DNA from 2 places in the Burkholderia sp. JP2-270 genome. Region 2 is predicted to be linked to the other one. Evidence: predicted binding sites of a transcription regulator. Region 2 holds the regulator's gene; the other holds the start of a gene.
The links. The regulator LexA, encoded in region 2, represses DNA repair genes until DNA is damaged. The targets are predictions, from matches to a motif close to ACTGTATNNNNATACAGT.

Region 1: a site for LexA is predicted at 6,390-6,407, ahead of recA (recombinase RecA). Genes of this name have one in related genera too.

The regions. Positions count from the first base shown of each region.
Region 1 covers NZ_CP029824.1:1,399,736-1,409,590, reverse strand. The annotation lists gene DM992_RS06755 (pilin) at 1-459, opposite strand, end outside; gene DM992_RS06750 (TerC family protein) at 557-1,261, opposite strand; gene sucD (succinate--CoA ligase subunit alpha) at 1,418-2,299, opposite strand; gene sucC (ADP-forming succinate--CoA ligase subunit beta) at 2,364-3,530, opposite strand; gene DM992_RS06735 (DUF2889 domain-containing protein) at 3,599-4,237, opposite strand; gene recX (recombination regulator RecX) at 4,384-5,244, opposite strand; gene recA (recombinase RecA) at 5,244-6,314, opposite strand; gene DM992_RS06720 (response regulator transcription factor) at 6,505-7,233, shown strand; gene DM992_RS06715 (sensor histidine kinase) at 7,251-8,798, shown strand; gene DM992_RS06710 (MFS transporter) at 9,025-9,855, shown strand, end outside.
Region 2 covers NZ_CP029824.1:2,799,396-2,809,250, forward strand. The annotation lists gene DM992_RS41660 (DUF805 domain-containing protein) at 62-244, opposite strand; gene DM992_RS13165 (CysB family HTH-type transcriptional regulator) at 343-1,269, opposite strand; gene DM992_RS13170 (sulfate ABC transporter ATP-binding protein) at 1,345-2,403, opposite strand; gene cysW (sulfate ABC transporter permease subunit CysW) at 2,417-3,367, opposite strand; gene cysT (sulfate ABC transporter permease subunit CysT) at 3,364-4,257, opposite strand; gene DM992_RS13185 (sulfate ABC transporter substrate-binding protein) at 4,380-5,417, opposite strand; gene lexA (transcriptional repressor LexA) at 5,682-6,329, shown strand; gene DM992_RS13200 (hypothetical protein) at 6,356-6,691, shown strand; gene DM992_RS13205 (DUF2939 domain-containing protein) at 6,721-7,425, shown strand; gene DM992_RS13210 (universal stress protein) at 7,513-8,010, opposite strand; gene nodI (nodulation factor ABC transporter ATP-binding protein NodI) at 8,342-9,256, shown strand; gene DM992_RS13220 (ABC transporter permease) at 9,263-9,855, shown strand, end outside.

The sequences.
Region 1 (9,855 bases), 1.4 Mb from region 2:
CATCGCGCCCTTTTTGAGTGCCACGCGCGCGGTGGGCGCATCGGCCTTGTCGGGCGCGGATGGCACGAGTACCAGCGTATTCGTGCCGGCTGCGGCGACGCGGGTCGTGAACGCAACCGTGATCTGGCCGGTCTCGCCGTCGATGGCAACCGATTCGACGTTGCGGGTCGCGGCCGGCGGGCTGTAGCCGCCATCGAGGCTCGCGCCGCTCGCCGCGTTGTCGGCGATCGCGAGCCGCGCGGACGACGCGAGCGCGAGCCCCTCGCCGACGCGCGAACGCGCGAGGTAATCCTGGTACGCAGGAATCGCATAGGCCGCGACGACGCCGACGATCGCCAGCACGATCATCAGCTCGATCAGCGTGAAGCCGGCCGGCCGCCAGCGCGGCGACGGCCGGTTCGCGCGCCGCAGATCGGCGGCAACGCGACGGAACAGTGAAACGGAAAAGGCTTCGAACATGGCAGGCTCCGGAAACGAAAAACGCCTGCCGGTAAAGGCAGGCGTCTCGATCGTAGCCAGCGGACCGCGATTCCGGCAGTCGGCCGGACGGCCAATGTCAGTGCGCGCCCGGTGCGCCGCGGCGGCGCCTGAGCGCGTAACCGGCCGCCACGACGAATAGTGCGCCGACCATGCTCGCGCCGTAGAGCGCGGGTGGCGTGTCGAGCACCGGCCAGCGATCGCCGACAGGGTCGTTCACGATCAGCCCGCCCGCGATCCAGCCGAGCAGCGCGGCGCCGAGCGTGACGATGACGGGGAAGCGGTCGAGCAGCTTCAGCACCAGCGTGCTGCCCCACACGATGATCGGCACGCTGACGACGAGCCCGAAGATCACGAGCGCGATCCGGTGCGACGGGTCGGCCTGCTCGGCCGCGCCGGCGATCGCGATCACGTTGTCGAGGCTCATCACCGCATCGGCGATCACGATCGTCTTCACGGCGCCCCACAGCCGGTCGGCCGGCTTGATGTGATCGTGTGCATCGGCGGCCGGCGCCATCAGCTTGACGCCGATCCACAGCAGCAGCAGCCCGCCGCCGATCTTCAGGAACGGCACGTCGAGCAGCGCGACCGCGAACGTGATCAGCGCGACGCGCAGCAGGATCGCCCCCGCGGTGCCCCAGACGACCCCGCGCAGCCGCTGGTTCGCCGGCAGGTTGCGGCACGCGAGCGCGATCACGACCGCGTTGTCGCCGCCGAGCAGGATGTCGATGATGACGATCTGGAGAACGGCGCCCCAGTGCAGCGACGTCAGGAATTCGAGCATGGGGGGATGTGCAGAATATGGCCACCCGGCGGGCGGCGCGGTTCATCGCCGGCACATGCGCGATGCATGCCCGGTGCTTACGAATTCATTGCGCGAGCATAACAAAAAACGCCGGCAAAGCCGGCGTTTTCTGCAGGACGAACCCAGGCGGAAATATTACAGCGCTGCCTTCAGCAGGCGGCCCATTTCCGACGGGTTGCGCGTGACGGTAATGCCGCACGCTTCCATGATTTCCAGCTTCGCTTCGGCCGTGTCCGCACCGCCCGAGATCAGCGCGCCGGCGTGACCCATGCGCTTGCCCGGAGGCGCCGTGACGCCGGCGATGAAGCCGACGACCGGCTTCTTCATGTTGGCCTTGATCCACTCGGCCGCATTGGCTTCGTCCGGACCGCCGATTTCGCCGATCATCACGACTGCGTCCGTATCCGGATCGTCGTTGAACATCTTCATCACGTCGATGTGCTTCAGACCGTTGATCGGGTCGCCGCCGATGCCGACTGCCGACGACTGGCCGAGGCCGAGTGCCGTCAGCTGCGCCACGGCTTCATACGTCAGCGTGCCCGAACGCGACACGACGCCGATGCGGCCCTTGCGGTGGATGTGACCCGGCATGATGCCGATCTTCAGTTCGTCCGGCGTGATCGTTCCCGGGCAGTTCGGCCCGAGCAGCAGCGTCTTGCGGCCTTCGCGGCGCATGCGGTCCTTCACTTCGATCATGTCGCGCACGGGGATGCCTTCCGTGATGCAGATCGCGAGATCCAGATCGGCTTCGACCGCTTCCCAGATCGCAGCGGCTGCGCCTGCCGGCGGAACGTAGATGACCGACACGGTCGCGCCGGTTTCTTCCTTCGCTTCCTTGACGCTTGCGTAGATCGGAATGCCTTCGAAATCTTCGCCGGCCTTCTTCGGGTTCACGCCCGCGACGAATGCTTCGCGGCCGTTTGCATATTCACGGCAGGCGCGCGTATGGAACTGACCGGTTTTGCCGGTGATGCCCTGCGTGATGACCTTCGTGTCCTTGTTGATCAGAATCGACATGTATTTTGACCTCTGTTCGATTGGCGTCGCGTATCTGCCGCGCCGCCATGCGTATTCGATAGCGTTACTTGCCTTCGGCAGCCGTGACGACCTTCTGCGCAGCTTCTTCCATGCTGTCCGCCGAGATGATCGGCAGGCCCGAGTCGGCCAGCATCTTCTTGCCGAGGTCCTCGTTCGTGCCCTTCATGCGCACGACGAGCGGCACCTTCAGGTTCACGGCCTTCGAACCGGCGATCACGCCTTCCGCGATCACGTCGCAGCGCATGATGCCGCCGAAGATGTTCACGAGGATCGCCTTCAGGTCCGGGTTCTTCAGCATCAGCTTGAACGCTTCCGTGACCTTCTCGGTCGTCGCGCCACCGCCGACGTCCAGGAAGTTCGCCGGTTCGCCGCCGAACAGCTTGATGGTGTCCATGGTCGCCATCGCGAGACCTGCGCCGTTCACGAGACAGCCGATGTTGCCGTCGAGCGAGATGTACGCGAGGTCGAACTTCGACGCTTCGATTTCAGCCGGATCTTCTTCGTCCAGATCGCGGTACGCGACGATTTCCGGATGACGGAACAGCGCGTTCGAGTCGAAGTTGAACTTCGCGTCGAGTGCGATGACCTTGCCGTCGCCGGAGACGTTCAGCGGGTTGATTTCAGCCAGCGACGCGTCGGTTTCCCAGAATGCCTTGTACAGGCCCTGCAGGATGGCACGCGCTTGCGGAATCGAAGCAGCCGGCACGCCGATCTTCGCGGCGAGGTCGTCGGCTTGAGCGTCGAGCAGGCCGGTCGACGGCTCGACGATGACCTTGTGGATCAGTTCCGGGTGCTTTTCGGCAACTTCTTCGATGTCCATGCCGCCTTCGCTCGAACCCATCAGAACGATCTTTTGCGACACGCGATCGACGACGAGGCTGACATACAGTTCCTGCTTGATGTCGGCGCCTTCTTCGATCATCAGACGGTTGACCTTCTGGCCTTCCGGACCGGTCTGGTGCGTGACGAGCTGCATGCCGAGGATCTGGTTCGCGTATTCGCGGACCTGCTCGATCGACTTCGCGACCTTCACGCCGCCGCCCTTGCCGCGACCACCCGCGTGGATCTGAGCCTTGACGACCCACACCGGGCCGCCGAGTTCTTCCGCCACCTTGACGGCCTCGTCCACCGAGAACGCCGGCTTGCCGCGCGGTACCGCGACTCCGAATTTCCGCAGGATTTCCTTACCCTGGTACTCGTGAATCTTCATGCGTGATTCCCTTCAGTCTGAGAGTTGGATGAAAAGTCGCTTAAGACGCTTCTTCGAATGATTTCCGTTCATTCCTTCGTGCTGCCCCCGACGGGCATGTCCCCGACGGGCATGTCCCCGACAGGCACGTCCGGCCGGCTCGCGCCATACCAGCGCGGGTAGTACTGCCGCACGACCTCGCCGTCGAACCGCAGCGCACGGCAGCGGCCGAGCTGGAACGGCGGTTCGTCGCGCGCGCCGTCGTGATCCGACCCTTCGCCACCCTCCTCGCGCACGCTCCATACGTCACCGGCGAATGCCTGGATCGCTGCCGTCGGCAGCACGGCGCACAGTTCGGTGAGATGGGAGCAGCCTGCGACACCGGACAGCAGTCGGTTCGCATCGCGGCGGAAGTGGCGGAAGAGATTGAGCCCGATGAGGGCCCGATAGGCGGGAGGGGCGGATTGACACTGACCGGGATAGGGCACCCATTCCGAAGACGCTTCGGCGTCGACGACATTGAGTTCACGATCGATAGTCACGCGCAGCCAGAGTTCGTGGATCGGCAGGCCCTGGGGCCGGATGCCCGACGCAAGCGCGACATCGCGCGGCTTGTGGTCGGTCAGGCAGGCTTCGATGTCCCACAAGCCGTCGCCGCGCTCGTAAGCTTCCGCTCGGATTGCGCGTCGATGTCGCAACTGACGGGGCACGGGCTCGGATAGCGGCATGCTGGAGGTTGAGGCCGAAGAGGAAAACCCACGAATTTTAGCATATTGGGTATTTGAGACAGTTTGACGCGACGGCGGGTATTCCCGCCTGTCCGGAAGCGGTTGCATTGCAGCAAAATCGCGCGCCACGCGCGCGACCGGAGCGCTCAATCGTCGATCGGGAAATCGTCGCCGACCTTCAGCAACTTCACGATGGTCGCGCTCGAGAAGCCGCGCGCGGCGAGAAAGCGCGCCTGCTTCGCACGCTCGGCCGGCGTTTGCGGCAATGCACCGAATTTCTTGCGCCAGACCGCCTGTGCGCGCGCCCATTCGGTCTCGCGCAGCTGCGCGTTCACTTCCTCGACGAGCGTGTCGCCGACCGCATGACGCTTCAGCTCGCTGACGATGCGCGCGACACCGACGCGCGACGCGCGACGATGCACGAGGCTCTCGGCGAAACGCGCGTCGGACAGCCAGCCTTCCTTCTCCAGCGCATCGAGCACCGGTTCGACGGACTCGTCTTCGCCGACATACGGCGCGAGCTTGCGCGCGAGTTCCGTGCGGCTGTATTCGCGCCTCGACAGATAGCCGAGCGCGCGGCCCTTCAACGAACGCGGCGGCTTCGACGACTTGCGTTTGCCGGCGCCCGGATCGTCGCCGGAAGCAGCGCTTGAAGAAGCGCCGCGCGTGCGACGCGGATGCTGGCTGCTGCGCGTATAGACGTCTTCCCTGGCAGGTGCCGACGCAGCGGATGCGCGCTCGCCCGGGAAGCTGACGCCGGACACGCGACGGCGGGACCGGTCGTGCGCGTCGAACGATTCACCGTCGTCGAACGGATCGTCCGGCGCGGCAATCTCAAACGAAACGAGGGCATCGTCGGATGCCCTCGTCGCGGTGCGGTTCGCGGCGTTGCCGCCAGCGACCCGCCGGTCGGCGCCCGAGGATCCGGCTCGCCGGCCGGAGCGACCCGCCGCTTCGGGCGCGTCGCTCTCCTCCGGCTCGCCAGCGTGACCTCGGCGCCCGACCATCACTCTTCTTCGTCCACCGCCTCGGCTTCGTTGCCTGCGCCATCGGGCATTGCGACGACGCCGAGCGATTCGCGGATGCGGTTCTCGATCTCGCGAGCGATTTCCGGATTCTCGCGCAGGAATTCACGCGCGTTGTCCTTGCCCTGGCCGATCTTCTCGCCGTTGTAGCTGTACCAGGCGCCCGCCTTGTCGACGATCTTCGCCTGCACGCCGAGGTCGATGATCTCGCCCTGACGCGAGATGCCCTCGCCATACAGGATGTCGAAGATCGCTTCGCGGAACGGCGGCGATACCTTGTTCTTGACGACCTTCACGCGGGTTTCGTTGCCGATCACCTCGTCGTTCTTCTTGATTGAGCCGATCCGGCGGATGTCGAGGCGCACCGACGCATAGAACTTCAGCGCGTTACCGCCCGTCGTGGTTTCCGGGTTGCCGAACATCACGCCGATCTTCATACGAATCTGGTTGATGAAGATCACGAGGCAGTTCGTGCGCTTGATCGTGCCGGTCAGCTTGCGCAGCGCCTGCGACATCAGGCGGGCCTGCAGGCCCGGCAGCGAATCGCCCATCTCGCCTTCGATTTCGGCCTTCGGCACGAGCGCCGCGACCGAGTCGATGACGATCATGTCGATCGAGCCCGAGCGCACCAGCGCATCGGTGATTTCCAGCGCCTGCTCGCCGGTGTCCGGCTGCGAGATCAGCAGCTCCGGCACGTTCACGCCGAGCTTCGCCGCGTACTGGACGTCGAGCGCGTGCTCGGCGTCGATGAACGCGGCCGTGCCGCCGATCTTCTGCAGTTCGGCGATCACCTGCAGCGTGAGCGTGGTTTTACCGGACGATTCCGGACCGTAGATCTCGACCACCCGGCCGCGCGGCAGGCCGCCGACGCCGAGCGCGATGTCCAGCCCCAGCGACCCCGTGGAGACGACCTGGATGTCCTCGGCCACCTCACCGTCGCCCATCCGCATGATCGACCCTTTGCCGAACTGCTTTTCGATCTGCGCGAGTGCGGCCGCCAGCGCCTTGCTCTTCTCGGCGGTCATCCCGGAGCCCTTCTTGCTTTCTTCCATGAATCGTCCTTTGCTATGATGAGCAGCGTCTGTTAAAGGCGCGCCCGCTTTCAAGCGCCGCCCACGAATGCAGACACTGTATAAAAAAACAGTGTTTTATGCAAGCCCGCAATGCAGGCTGCGTTGTACACGAATAACTTCGGAGACAGCCGCGCCGGCGCGAACACCCTGCCGGCCATCGGTCAGCAACATGCGAATTCTCATCGCCGAAGACGACAGCATACTCGCGGACGGCCTCACCCGGTCACTCCGCCAATCGGGCTATGCGGTCGACCACGTGAAGAACGGCGTCGATGCCGATACGGCGCTGTCGATGCAGACATTCGACCTGCTGATCCTCGATCTCGGGCTGCCGAAAATGTCCGGGCTCGACGTGCTCAAGCGCCTGCGCGCCCGCAATTCCAACCTCCCCGTGCTGATCCTGACCGCCGCCGACAGCGTCGACGAGCGCGTGAAGGGCCTCGACCTCGGCGCGGACGATTACATGGCCAAGCCGTTCGCACTCAACGAGCTCGAGGCGCGCGTGCGCGCACTGACCCGGCGCGGCGCGGGCGGAGGCCCGACCGTCGTGCGGCACGGCTCGCTCGCGTTCGACCAGGTCGGCCGCATCGCGTACGCGAACGATCACGTGCTCGATCTGTCCGCGCGCGAACTCGGCCTGCTCGAGGTGCTGCTGCAGCGGATCGGCCGGCTCGTGTCGAAGGAGCAGCTCGTCGACCATCTGTGCGAATGGGGCGAGGAAGTCAGCAACAACGCGATCGAAGTCTACGTGCACCGGCTGCGCAAGAAGATCGAACCGAGCGGCGTCCGGATCTCGACCGTGCGCGGCCTCGGCTATTGCCTCGAAAAGGTCGCGCCCGCCGCGCCGGCCGACACCACAGCGCCCCAGCCCGCGACGGCCGGCACGCCGCTGCGCTGAAGCCGGGCGTCGCCGCGATGGCCACGCCGGCCCATTCCCGCCCCCCGACCGGCGCGCCGTCGTCGGCCGCCGACGATGCGCGCGACGCGCGCTACGAGAACCCGTTCGCGCCGCCCGACGAAACCGATGCGCCCGAGGCTCCGCGCCCGCGCTCGCTGTTCGGCGAAATCCTCGACTGGATGCTCGCGCCGCTGCTGCTGCTGTGGCCGATGAGCATCGCCGTCACCTATCTCGTCGCGAAGACGATCGCGAACGGCCCGTTCGACCGCGCGCTCGAGACCAACGCATACGTGCTTGCGCGCCAGATCCACCCGGTGAACGGCGTCGCCGAGCTGACGCTGCCGGAGCAGACGCGCGACTTCCTGCGCGCGGACAACGTCGACAGCGTTTACTTCCAGGTGCTCGGCGCGCGCGGCGAGCTGGTCGCGGGCGAAGCCGACATGCCGCTGCCGCGCGACGAGGACCGCCCGCCGCCGGGCGTCGTCGTGTTTCGCGACGACCTGCTGCGCGGCAACGACGTGCGCGTCGCGTATACGACGGTCGCGCTGCCGCAGGCGAGCGGCACGCAGCCCGTGCTCGTGCAGGTCGGCGAGACGCTCGACAAGCGCAACGCGCTCGCGAACGACATCATCAAGGGCGTGATCCTGCCGCAGTTCGTGATCCTGCCGCTCGCGATCCTGCTCGTCTGGTTCGGGCTGTCGCGCGGGCTCGCGCCGCTCAACGCGCTGCAGGCGCACATCCGCGCGCGGCGGCCCGACGACCTGTCGCCCGTCGAGGCGCAGCGCGCGCCGCCCGAAATCGAGCCGCTCGTCACGTCGTTCAACGACCTGCTCGCGCGTCTCGAACAGAACATGGCGCTGCAAAAGCGCTTCATCGCCGACGCCGCGCACCAGATGAAGACGCCGCTCGCGGGCCTGCGCACGCAGGCCGAGTTCGCGCTGCGCCACCCCGTCCCGCCCGACGTGCAGCGCTCGCTCGAGCAGATCGCGACGAGCTCCGAGCAGGCCGCACGGCTCGTCACGCAACTGCTGGCGCTCGCGCGCGCCGAGAACCGCGCGAGCGGGCTCACGCTCGAGCCGGTCGAGATCGCCGCGCTCGCGCGGCGCGCAGTGCGCGACTGGGTGCAGGCCGCGCTCGCGAAGCGGATGGATCTCGGTTACGAAGGCCCGCCGGACGACGCGCCGCTCGACGTCGACGGCAATCCGGTGATGCTGCGCGAGATGCTCGGCAACCTGATCGACAACGCGATCCGCTACACGCCGGAAGGCGGCCGCATCACGGTGCGCGTACGCGCCGAGCGCGCGGCGCGGCTCGTGCATCTCGAAGTCGAGGACACGGGCCCCGGCATCCCGGTCGCCGAACGCGAACGCGTCGTCGAGCGCTTCTACCGGATTCTCGGCCGCGAAGGCGACGGCAGCGGCCTCGGGCTCGCGATCGTGCGAGAGATCGCCACGCAGCACGGCGGCACGCTGACGCTCGACGATCACGTCTACCAGCAGGCGCCGCGCCTCGCCGGCACGCTCGTGCGCATCAGCCTGCCGCTGGCGGAAACTGCTCCGGATTAACCCTGACGCGCACCGCGGCAACGCGCCGCGATCGCGCCGAAGCCGGCGTTTTGCCGGACGTTCGCACCACGATCGTCACGCGAAGCACCCGATTCGGCGCGGGTTAACGCGCAGTCGTTTTGTGCGCGCGAGTCAGTGCGCCGTAAGTTTCCGTGCCAATAATCGTCGACAGGCCCGCCCACCCAAGGCGGCCGCATATCTATATCAAGGGACTTGGAGACGATTCATGGCAACGTTAGGCGGGCAAATTTCGCACGCGCCGATGACGGGCGAAGAGAAAAAGGTGATCTTCGCGTCGTCACTCGGGACCGTGTTCGAGTGGTACGACTTTTACCTGGCCGGCTCACTCGCGGCCTACATCAGCAAGAGCTTCTTCTCCGGCGTCAATCCGACCGCAGCGTTCATCTTCACGTTGCTCGGCTTCGCGGCCGGCTTCGCTGTGCGGCCGTTCGGCGCGATCGTGTTCGGCCGGCTCGGCGACATGGTCGGACGCAAGCACACGTTCCTCGTGACGATCGTGATCATGGGCCTCTCGACGTTCGTGGTCGGCTTCCTGCCCGGCTATACGTCGATCGGCATCGCCGCGCCGGTGATCTTCATCGCGATGCGGCTCCTGCAGGGCCTCGCGCTCGGCGGCGAGTACGGCGGCGCGGCGACCTACGTCGCCGAGCATGCGCCGGCGAACCGGCGCGGCTTCTACACCGCGTGGATCCAGACGACCGCGACGCTCGGCCTGTTCCTGTCGCTGCTCGTGATCCTCGGCGTGCGCACGTTCATCGGCGAGGAAGCGTTCGGCAACTGGGGCTGGCGCGTGCCGTTCATCGCATCGATCGCGCTGCTCGCGGTGTCGGTGTGGATCCGGCTGCAACTGAACGAATCGCCGGTGTTCCTGCGCATCAAGTCGGAAGGCAAGACGTCGAAGGCGCCGCTGACCGAAGCGTTCGGCCAGTGGAAGAACCTGAAGATCGTGATCCTCGCGCTCGTCGGCCTGACCGCCGGCCAGGCCGTCGTGTGGTACACGGGCCAGTTCTACGCGCTGTTCTTCCTCACGCAGACG
Region 2 (9,855 bases):
TCGGAGTGCGCGATCGTGCGTCGCGACGCGCAAAAGCCACACTTGCGCAGGCCGCCGCGCATCACGCCCGGTCCTGCGGCACCGGCTCGTCTTCATCGGCCGACGGCGGCTCGCCGAAGCGGTTCGCATGCGGCGTGCCGGCGACGAAGCCGTTCATCACGAACAACGCGATCGCGCCGACGATCGGCGCGAAATGCAGCAGCATCAACCAACCCGACTTGTCGATGTCCTGCAGCCGCTTCACGGCGACGGCACATCCGCCGCTGCGCCGCGCATCGCCTCCGGCGAGCGCATGCCGCGCCGCCCGGGGCAACAGCCCGGACGGCGCGCGAAGCGCTGCCGTCAGACGGCTTCGCGCAACATCCCCGCGATTTCCGCTTCGTTCAGGTGCGGCGCGAACATTTCGATCAACCGGTACGCATACGCGCGCAGGAACGCGCCCTTGCGCAGCCCGACCCGCGTCGTGCTCGCCTCGAACAGGTGCTGCGTATCGAGCGCGACGAGGCCCGTGTCGCGCTGCGGATCGTAGGCCATCGCCGCGACGACGCCGATCCCCATCCCGAGCTCGACATAGGTCTTGATCACGTCCGCATCGATTGCGGTCAGCACGACGTCGGGCACGGCGCCTGCCTGCGCGAACGCCTGGTCGATGTGCGAGCGGCCCGTGAAATCCTGGTCGTACGTGATGATCGGGTACTCGGCGATTTCGTCGAGCGTCAGGTTCTCGCGGCCGACGAGCGGATGGCCCTTCGGCACCACAACCGTGTGGTGCCATGAATAGCACGGGAACGTGACGATGTCCGGATAGCGGTCGAGCGCCTCGGTCGAGATGCCGAGATCGGCCTCGCCGTTCAGGATCATCTGTGCGATCTGCTGCGGGCTGCCCTGACGCAGCGCGAGATGCACCTTCGGGAACACGTCGGTGAACTGCCGGATCACCTTCGGCAACGCGTAGCGCGCCTGCGTGTGCGTCGTCGCGACGACGAGGTGGCCGCTGTCCTGGTCCGCGAACTGGCGTGCGACGCGGCGCAGGTTCTCGGCGTCGAGCAGCATCCGCTCGATCAACTGATGCACGGCCTTGCCCGGCTCCGTGAGGCCCGTCAGCCGCTTGCCGCGCCGAATGAAGATGTCGACGCCCAGTTCATCCTCGAGATCCTTGATCTGTTTCGACACGCCCGACTGCGACGTGTACAGCACGTTCGCGACTTCCGTCAGGTTCATGTTCTGGCGCACCGCTTCGCGCACGAACCGCAATTGCTGAAAATTCATGGGTATGCCTCTTAGGCTGTCGTTGTTTGATTGTCGAATCGGGGCGAATTCCGCCCCCTGCCCTGCATTCTCGCTTCAATGCGCGGGAAACACGCGCACCGCGCGCGGCACGGCCGTCGCGCCGTCGCCGACCTGCAGCGAGAGCGCACGCCATGCATCGCGATCGAGTTCCGCCTCGAGTGCGCCGCCCGCGCGCGCCTCGAGCTCGACGCGCACCGAACCGCCCAGCGGGATCACGCGGCGCACGTCCACGGCGATGCCGTCCCGGTGCCCGTCGCCTGCCGGCCAAAGCTGCAGGTCGTGCGGCCGCACGTATGCGTTCGCGGGGCCCGCGAAGTCGGCGTCGACCTCGATCGGCGCAGCGGCACCCTCGGCGACGAAGCCGCGCCCGGCGACCGTGCCCGGCAGCCGGTTCGCCGCGCCGAGAAACTCGTACACGAACGCGCTCCGCGGATGATCGTAGACGTCCTGCGGGCTGCCGACCTGCTCGACGTGGCCGCGGTTCAGCACGACGATCCGATCGGCCACCTCCAGCGCCTCCTCCTGGTCGTGCGTGACGAAGATCGTCGAGATGTGCAGGTCGTCGTGCAGACGGCGCAGCCAGCCGCGCAGCTCCTTGCGGACCTTCGCGTCGAGCGCGCCGAACGGTTCGTCGAGCAGCAGTACCTTCGGCTCGACCGCAAGTGCACGGGCCAGCGCGATGCGCTGGCGCTGGCCGCCCGACAGCTCGGACGGATAGCGCTGCGCGAGCCAGTCGAGCTGCACGAGCTTCAGCAGTTCGTGCACCTTGTCGCGAATCGCCGCTTCCGACGGCCGCTCGCGGCGCGGCTTCACGCGCAGCCCGAACGCGACGTTCTCGAACACCGTCATGTGGCGGAACAACGCGTAATGCTGGAACACGAAACCGACCTGACGATCGCGCGCGCCGACCGACGCGACGTCGAGCCCCTGCAGCACGACCTGGCCGGCGTCCGCGTGCTCGAGGCCCGCGATCACGCGCAGCAGCGTGGTCTTGCCGCAGCCGGACGGCCCGAGCAGCGCGACCAGCTCGCCGGGAGGGAAATCGAGCGACACGTTGTCGAGCGCCGTGAAATCGCCGAAGCGCTTCTGAAGGTTACGGACGGTGATACCCATTCTGGTTGCCTCTTTACGATTTCGACGAAACGGCGGCGACAGGGCCGGCATGTGCGGGAACGGCGTCGCGCGCGCCGGCCAGTTCGGCGGCGAGATGACGCTCGGCGAGCAGCTTCAGCGCGAGCGTGACGAGCGCGAGCAGCGCCAGCACCGACGCCACCGCGAACGCCGCCGCGAAGTTGTATTCGTTGTACAGGATCTCGACGTGCAGCGGCATCGTGTCGGTCACGCCGCGGATGTGGCCCGACACGACCGACACCGCGCCGAATTCGCCCATCGCGCGCGCGTTGCACAGGATCACGCCGTACAGCAGGCCCCACTTCACGTTCGGCAGCGTCACGCGGCGGAAGATCTGCCAGCCCGACGCGCCGAGTACGCGCGCGGCTTCTTCCTCGTCGGTGCCCTGCGCCTGCATCAGCGGAATCAGCTCGCGCGCGACGAACGGGAACGTGACGAAGATCGTCGCGAGCACGATGCCCGGCACCGCGAAGATGATCTGCACGTCGTGATCCTGCAGCCACGGCCCGAGCCAGCCCTGCGCGCCGAACAGCAGCACGTACACGAGGCCCGAGATCACCGGCGACACGGAGAACGGCAGGTCGATCAGCGTCGTCAGCAGCGCCTTGCCGCGGAATTCGAACTTCGCGATCGCCCACGATGCGCACACGCCGAACACGAGGTTCAGCGGCACCGCGATCGCGGCGACGATCAGCGTCAGCTTGATCGCCGCCCATGCGTCGGGATCGGCCAGCGATTCGAGATAGAAGCCGACGCCCTTTCTCAGCGCCTCGACGAACACCGCGGCGAGCGGCACGACGAGGAAGAACGCGAGGAACACCAGCGCGATGCCCGTGAGCAGCCAGCGCACGACGCGCGACTCGCTGACGGGGTCGAGCCGTTTCGCGGCGCGCCCTTGCGCTGCCGACGGCGGGGTTTTCAGCACGACGGTGGCCTCCTGGCTCATTGCTGGCCTCCTGCTGCGGTTGCGGTGACGGTCGCGGGCGCGGGGCCGCTTGCGCCCTTGCTCGTCCTGCGCTGCAAATACCATTGCAGCGTGTTGATCAGCAGCAGCATCAGGAACGACACGACCAGCATCACGACCGCGAGCGCGGTCGCGCCCGCATAGTCGTATTGCTCGAGCTTCGTGATGATGAGCAGCGACGTGATCTCGGATTTCATCGGCACGTTGCCGGCGATGAAGATCACCGATCCGTATTCGCCGAGCGCGCGCGCGAACGCCAGCGCAAAACCGGTCAGGAGCGCCGGCAGCACGGCCGGCAGCACGACGCGGCGGAACGTCAGCCAGCGCGACGCGCCGAGGCACGCGGCGGCCTCTTCCTGCTCGCGCTCGAAATCCTCGAGCACCGGCTGCACGGTGCGCACGACGAACGGCAGCCCGATGAAGGTCAGCGCGACCAGCACGCCGGCCGGCGTGAACGCGATCTTGATGCCGAGCGGCGCGAGATACTGGCCGACCCAGCCGTTGGTCGCGTAAACGGCCGCAAGCGAGATGCCGGCGACCGACGTCGGAAGCGCGAACGGCAGGTCGACGATCGCATCGACGAGGCGCTTGAACGGGAACGTGTAGCGCACGAGCACCCACGCGACGAGGAAGCCGAACACGGCGTTGATCAGCGCGCCGCCGAGCGCGGCCGAGAACGTCAGCCGGTACGACGCGAGCACGCGCGGCGACGTGACGGCGGTGACGAACTGGCCCCACGACAGCGTCGCGGTTTTCAGGAACGTGGCGGCGAGCGGAATCAGCACCACGAGGCTCAAATAGGCCACCGTGATGCCGAGCGTCACGCCGAAACCGGGCAGCGCGCTCGGCTTGCGAAAGGTGTACGTCGTCATCGGATGCTCTTGCTGGGTCGATGCTGCTCATGGGCCCGACGCAAACGCCGGCGCGATGAACTGCGCCGGCGGCCCGTCGGGGATGCGGCGCGCTGTCATGGCGCGCCGCTGTCGTTATGGCGTTACTGCGGCTTGTAGATCGAGTCGAACACGCCGCCGTCCGCGAAATGCGTCTTCTGCGCATTCGTCCAGCCGCCGAACGTGTCGTCGACCGTGTACAGCTTCAGCTTCGGGAACTGCTTCGTCAGTTCCGCCGGCACGTTCTTCGAACGCGGCCGGTAATAGTTGCGCGCCGCGATCTCCTGGCCCTGCGGGCTGTACAGGAAGTTCAGATACGCGTCGGCAAGCTTGCGCGTGCCCTTCTTGTCGACCACCTTGTCGACCACCGCGACGGGCGGCTCGGCCAGGATGCTCACCGACGGCACGACGATCTCGAACTTGTCGGTACCGAATTCCTTGACCGACAGGAATGCCTCGTTTTCCCATGCGATCAGCACGTCGCCGATCCCGCGCTGCACGAAGCTCGTGGTCGCGCCGCGCGCGCCCGAATCGAGCACGCCCGCGTTCTTGTAGAGCTTCGTGACGAACTCCTTCGCCGTCTGCTCGTTGCCGCCCGGCTTGTGCACCGCATACGCCCACGCGGCCAGGTAGTTCCAGCGCGCGCCGCCCGACGTCTTCGGGTTCGGCGTGACGATCGAGATGCCCGGCCTGGCCAGGTCGTCCCAGTCCTTGATCCCCTTCGGGTTGCCCTTGCGCACGAGGAACACGATCGTCGACGTGTACGGCGACGCGTTGTCGGGCAGGCGTTTCTGCCAGTCCTTGTTGACGAGCCCCTTGTTCGCGAGTGCGTCGATGTCGTACGCGAGCGCCAGCGTGACGACGTCGGCCTGCAGGCCGTCGAGCACCGAGCGCGCCTGCGCGCCCGAGCCGCCGTGCGACTGCTTGAAGTTGACCGTCTCGCCCGTCTTCGCCTTCCACTCCTTGCCGAACGCCTGGTTGAAGTCCTGATACAGCTCGCGCGTCGGGTCGTACGACACGTTCAGGAAGGTCGTATCGGCCTGGGCGTGCGTCGCGACGCCCAGTGCCGCCGCCGCGCCCAGCGCGAGTGTTGCGATCAGGCGGCCCACTCCGCCCACCAGCCCCGTATTGCGCTTCGCCATCCTTGGTTCTCCAGTGTTGTCGGTATTGCGATGTCGGGCCAGTCTAGCGAACGGCTTACATGATTAAAAATAATCGTTCCTCATTTTTTAATACTCAAAAGTGCTAACGCATACGGGATGGACGGTTGCGGCAGATGAACCGGCGCCCGGACGTCGCGAAATCGCGCCGGAACCGGCGCGATCGCGTCGAACCTCAAGTAACGCTTGAAATTCCGGAAGTACTGTATAAAAATACAGCTCACTGTCTATCCATACAGTTGAGCCATGACCAAACTCACCGCCCGTCAGCAGCAAGTGTTCGACTTGATCCGTCGCGCGATCGAGCGCTCCGGATTCCCGCCCACCCGCGCCGAGATCGCGGCCGAACTGGGCTTCAGCTCGCCGAATGCGGCCGAGGAGCACCTGCGCGCACTGGCGCGCAAGGGCGTGATCGAGCTGGCCGCCGGCGCATCGCGCGGCATCCGCCTGCTCGGCATCGACGACGCGCCGCACCAGTTCACGCTGCCGCACGCCGGCCTGATGCAACTGTCGCTGCCGCTCGTCGGCCGCGTCGCGGCCGGTAGCCCGATCCTCGCGCAGGAGCACATCTCGCAGCATTACGCGTGCGATCCCGCCCTGTTCTCCAGCAAGCCCGACTACCTGCTGAAGGTACGCGGCCTGTCGATGCGCGACGCCGGCATTCTCGACGGCGACCTCCTCGCCGTGCAGAAGCGCACCGAAGCGAAGGACGGCCAGATCATCGTCGCGCGTCTCGGCGACGACGTCACGGTCAAGCGCCTGATGCGCCGGCCGGGCGGTCTCGAGCTGATCGCGGAGAACCCGGATTACGAAAACATCTTCGTCAAGGCCGGCAGCGCGGAATTCGCGCTGGAAGGCATCGCCGTCGGGCTGATCCGATCAGGCGAACTCTGACATTCCGTCTCGCTGAGGAGAACATCATGGAACGCCTTGCCCGTCTGCTGCCTTTCCGTCAATTCGGTCGCCTGCGTCATCTGCGCGGCCGCACGCCTTGCGCACCGCTGTCCGCGGCAGCGCCTGTGAAAGAAGAAGTCGCAGTCGAACGGCAGGCGTCCCTGCTGCCGTCGGCGCTCCCCGCTTTCGCGCGGGTATCGCTGAACGCCGGCCTGAATCATGCGGAACCCGCGCGCCGCGCGCCCGTGCGCGTCTATCACGGCCGGTCGCGTCTGATCATGGTCGGCACGATCGATGCCGTGTGCCGGATGATCGATCGCTGCATCGCGGAGGAACGATCGGCCGCGCAAGGCGGTCTCTGATTGCGGAACATTCCCGCACCGGAGGCAACGTGACCGGATCTTCGGGCCGCACATGGCGGCTCAAGCCCCTGCTGATCGTCGTGCTGGCCGTCGCCGTCATTGCGGCGATCGGTTATGCATACGCATCGCCATACGTCGCGGTCGGTCGCCTGAAATCGGCGATCGATTCGCGCGATGCGCAGGCCATCAGTGAATATGTCGATTTTCCGTCGCTGCGCATCAGCCTGAAGCAGCAGGTCACGGAAGAGTTGATGCGCCGGATCGACGCGGTGAAGAAGGAGAATCCGTTCGCGGTGATCGGTGCGCTGATCGGGTCCGCGCTGATCGGCCCGCTGGTCGATGCGTACGCGACCCCGGAGGGCGTGGCTGCGCTGATGAGCGGATTGCCGCCGCGCGGCAATCCGGGCGAGCGTCCGCCCGAATGGTCGAATCTGCCGCAAGACAATGCACCGGGCAGCGCACCGCCGGCCAATCCGGCTCCGGCGAGCGCAGCCGTTCCGGGCAGCAACGCAGCCGCGGCTGCATCGTCGCCGGCACCGGCCGCTACCGCGCCGGCCAGCGCGAACGATGTAACGCATACGCCGCATCGGCAGCAAGCCAGCGCCGGCTACCGGAATGTCGATGAATTCGTCGTGACCTACCAGCGCAGCGCCGATGGCACGCGCTATGCGGCAGTATTCCACCGCTTCGGGCTGTTTTCGTGGAAGTTGTCCGCGATCGACCTGCATGCGTAGCCGGCCGCGGCCGACGCCTGCGCGGCTGATGCGGCGCGGCGCCTGACCGGCGCGAATCGCTGATCAGGCCGTCATCGCGTCATCGGATCATTTGCCGCTCGCCGTGGCCGCATCACGCTCGCGCGCGATTTCGGCCTTCTGCTCTTCCGCCGACGAACACGCAACCAGAATGCTGCAGCTCACGCGATCGAGCAGTTGCGTATTGCCCGACCCCATCCACCATCTCGACAGCCCGCTGCGGCACCGGTGGCCGACGACGACGAGGTCGACCTTCAGCTCCGACGCGAGATTCGCGATTTCGTCGATCGGGTAACCGAACGCGAAATGGCCTTCGGCCTGCACGCCGCGCTCTCGAAGCCAGTTCACGCCTTCCTGCAGGATTTCGCGCGCGGTTTCCTCGAAGCGGCCGCACGCGACGTCGGTCAGCAGACCCGCGCTTTGCGCAATGCTCGAACGCATGTCGACAACCGACAGCAAGTGCGTTTCGGCCTTCAGGTCCATTGCGAGATTGGCGCCGCAACGCAATGCCTTGCGTCCTTCGAGCGTGCCGTCGTAACACAGCAAAATCTTGTTGTAGCTAGCCATGAAACCTCCCTATCGCGACAACGAGCCTACGCATTCATCATGGTGCGCCGCAATTCAGGACGCAAGGGATGGAAAACGCTGATTCGCCCCGCTCGGCGCGTGCGCGATGATGCAGTGCACGATCGGTGCGCACATGCATCGCGCCGTGCAGGCATGCGCTGAAGAGACGCAGCCGATGCACTAGAATGGCCCGTTCGTACTCCAGCAGGCCAGAACATGCCGGCGTCGCGCGCTTCGGTCATGCCCGTGTGACACGCATTCGCCCGATCCGTTCGCAGACCGGCCACGCATCGGGCGGCGGCACGCGCCCGCTTACAACGACAACATGCCCATGTCAGTCGCACCGATCGATCTCCGCAATGTCGAAAAGCGCTATGGCGACAAACTCGTCGTCAACGGCCTGTCCTTCAACGTACAGGCCGGCGAATGCTATGGCCTGCTCGGGCCGAACGGCGCCGGCAAGACCACCACGCTGAAGATGCTGCTCGGCCTCGCGTATCCCGATGCAGGCACCATTTCGCTGTGCGGCGAACCGGTTCCATCGCGTGCGCGGCATGCCCGCCGGCGCGTCGGCGTCGTCCCGCAGTTCGACAATCTCGACCCCGACTTCACTGTGCGCGAGAACCTGCTCGTGTTCAGCCGCTATTTCGGGATGTCCGCACAAGCTGCACGCGCACTCGTGCAGCCGCTGCTCGAATTCGCGAAGCTCGAAAACAAGGCCGATGCGAAAGTCGGCGAGCTGTCGGGCGGCATGAAGCGCCGCCTCACGCTCGCCCGCGCGCTCGTCAACGATCCCGACGTGCTGGTGCTCGACGAGCCGACGACGGGCCTCGATCCGCAGGCGCGGCACCTGATGTGGGAGCGGCTGCGCTCGCTGCTCGCGCGCGGCAAGACGATCCTGATCACCACGCATTTCATGGAAGAAGCCGAACGCTTGTGCGACCGCCTGTGCGTAATCGAGGAAGGCCGCAAGATTGCCGAGGGCGCACCGCATGCGCTGATCGAATCGGAGATCGGCTGCGACGTGATCGAAATCTACGGGCCCGACCCGGCCGCGCTGCGCGACGAGTTGTCGGCGTTCGCGAAGCGCACCGAGATCAGCGGCGAGACGCTGTTCTGCTACGTGAGCGATCCGGAGCCGCTCAGCGCGCGACTCAAGGGTCGCTCTGGGTTGCGCTATCTGCATCGCCCGGCCAATCTGGAGGATGTGTTCCTGCGGCTCACGGGCCGCGAAATGCAGGACTGATCGACCATGGATGTCCGCAACTATTCCACCACCGCACCTTCGGCACCGCCGCGCGAATCGCGCTTCGCGATCGCGATGCCGGCGAACGCAACCAACTGGGTCGCCGTATGGCGGCGCAACTATCTCGTCTGGCGCAAGCTCGCGCTCGCGTCGATGTTCGGCAATCTTGCCGATCCGATGATCTATCTGTTCGGGCTCGGTTTCGGGCTCGGCCTGATGCTCGGCCATGTCGACGGTGTGTCGTATATCGCGTTCCTCGCGGCCGGCACGGCCGGGTCGAGCGTGATGATGTCCGCGAGCTTCGAATCGATGTATTCGGGCTTCTCGCGGATGCATGTGCAGCGCACCTGGGAAGCGATCATGCATACGCCGCTCGCGCTCGGCGACATCGTGCTGGGCGAGATCGTCTGGGGAGCCAGCAAGGCCATGCTGTCGGGGGCCGCGATCATGCTCGTCGCGGGTGCGCTCGGCTATGCGCAATTTCCGTCGATGCTCGCGGCGCTGCCCGTGATCGCGCTCGCGGGCCTCGCGTTTGCCAGCGTCGCGATGATCGTCACGGCGCTCGCGCCGTCCTACGATTTCTTCATGTTCTATCAGAC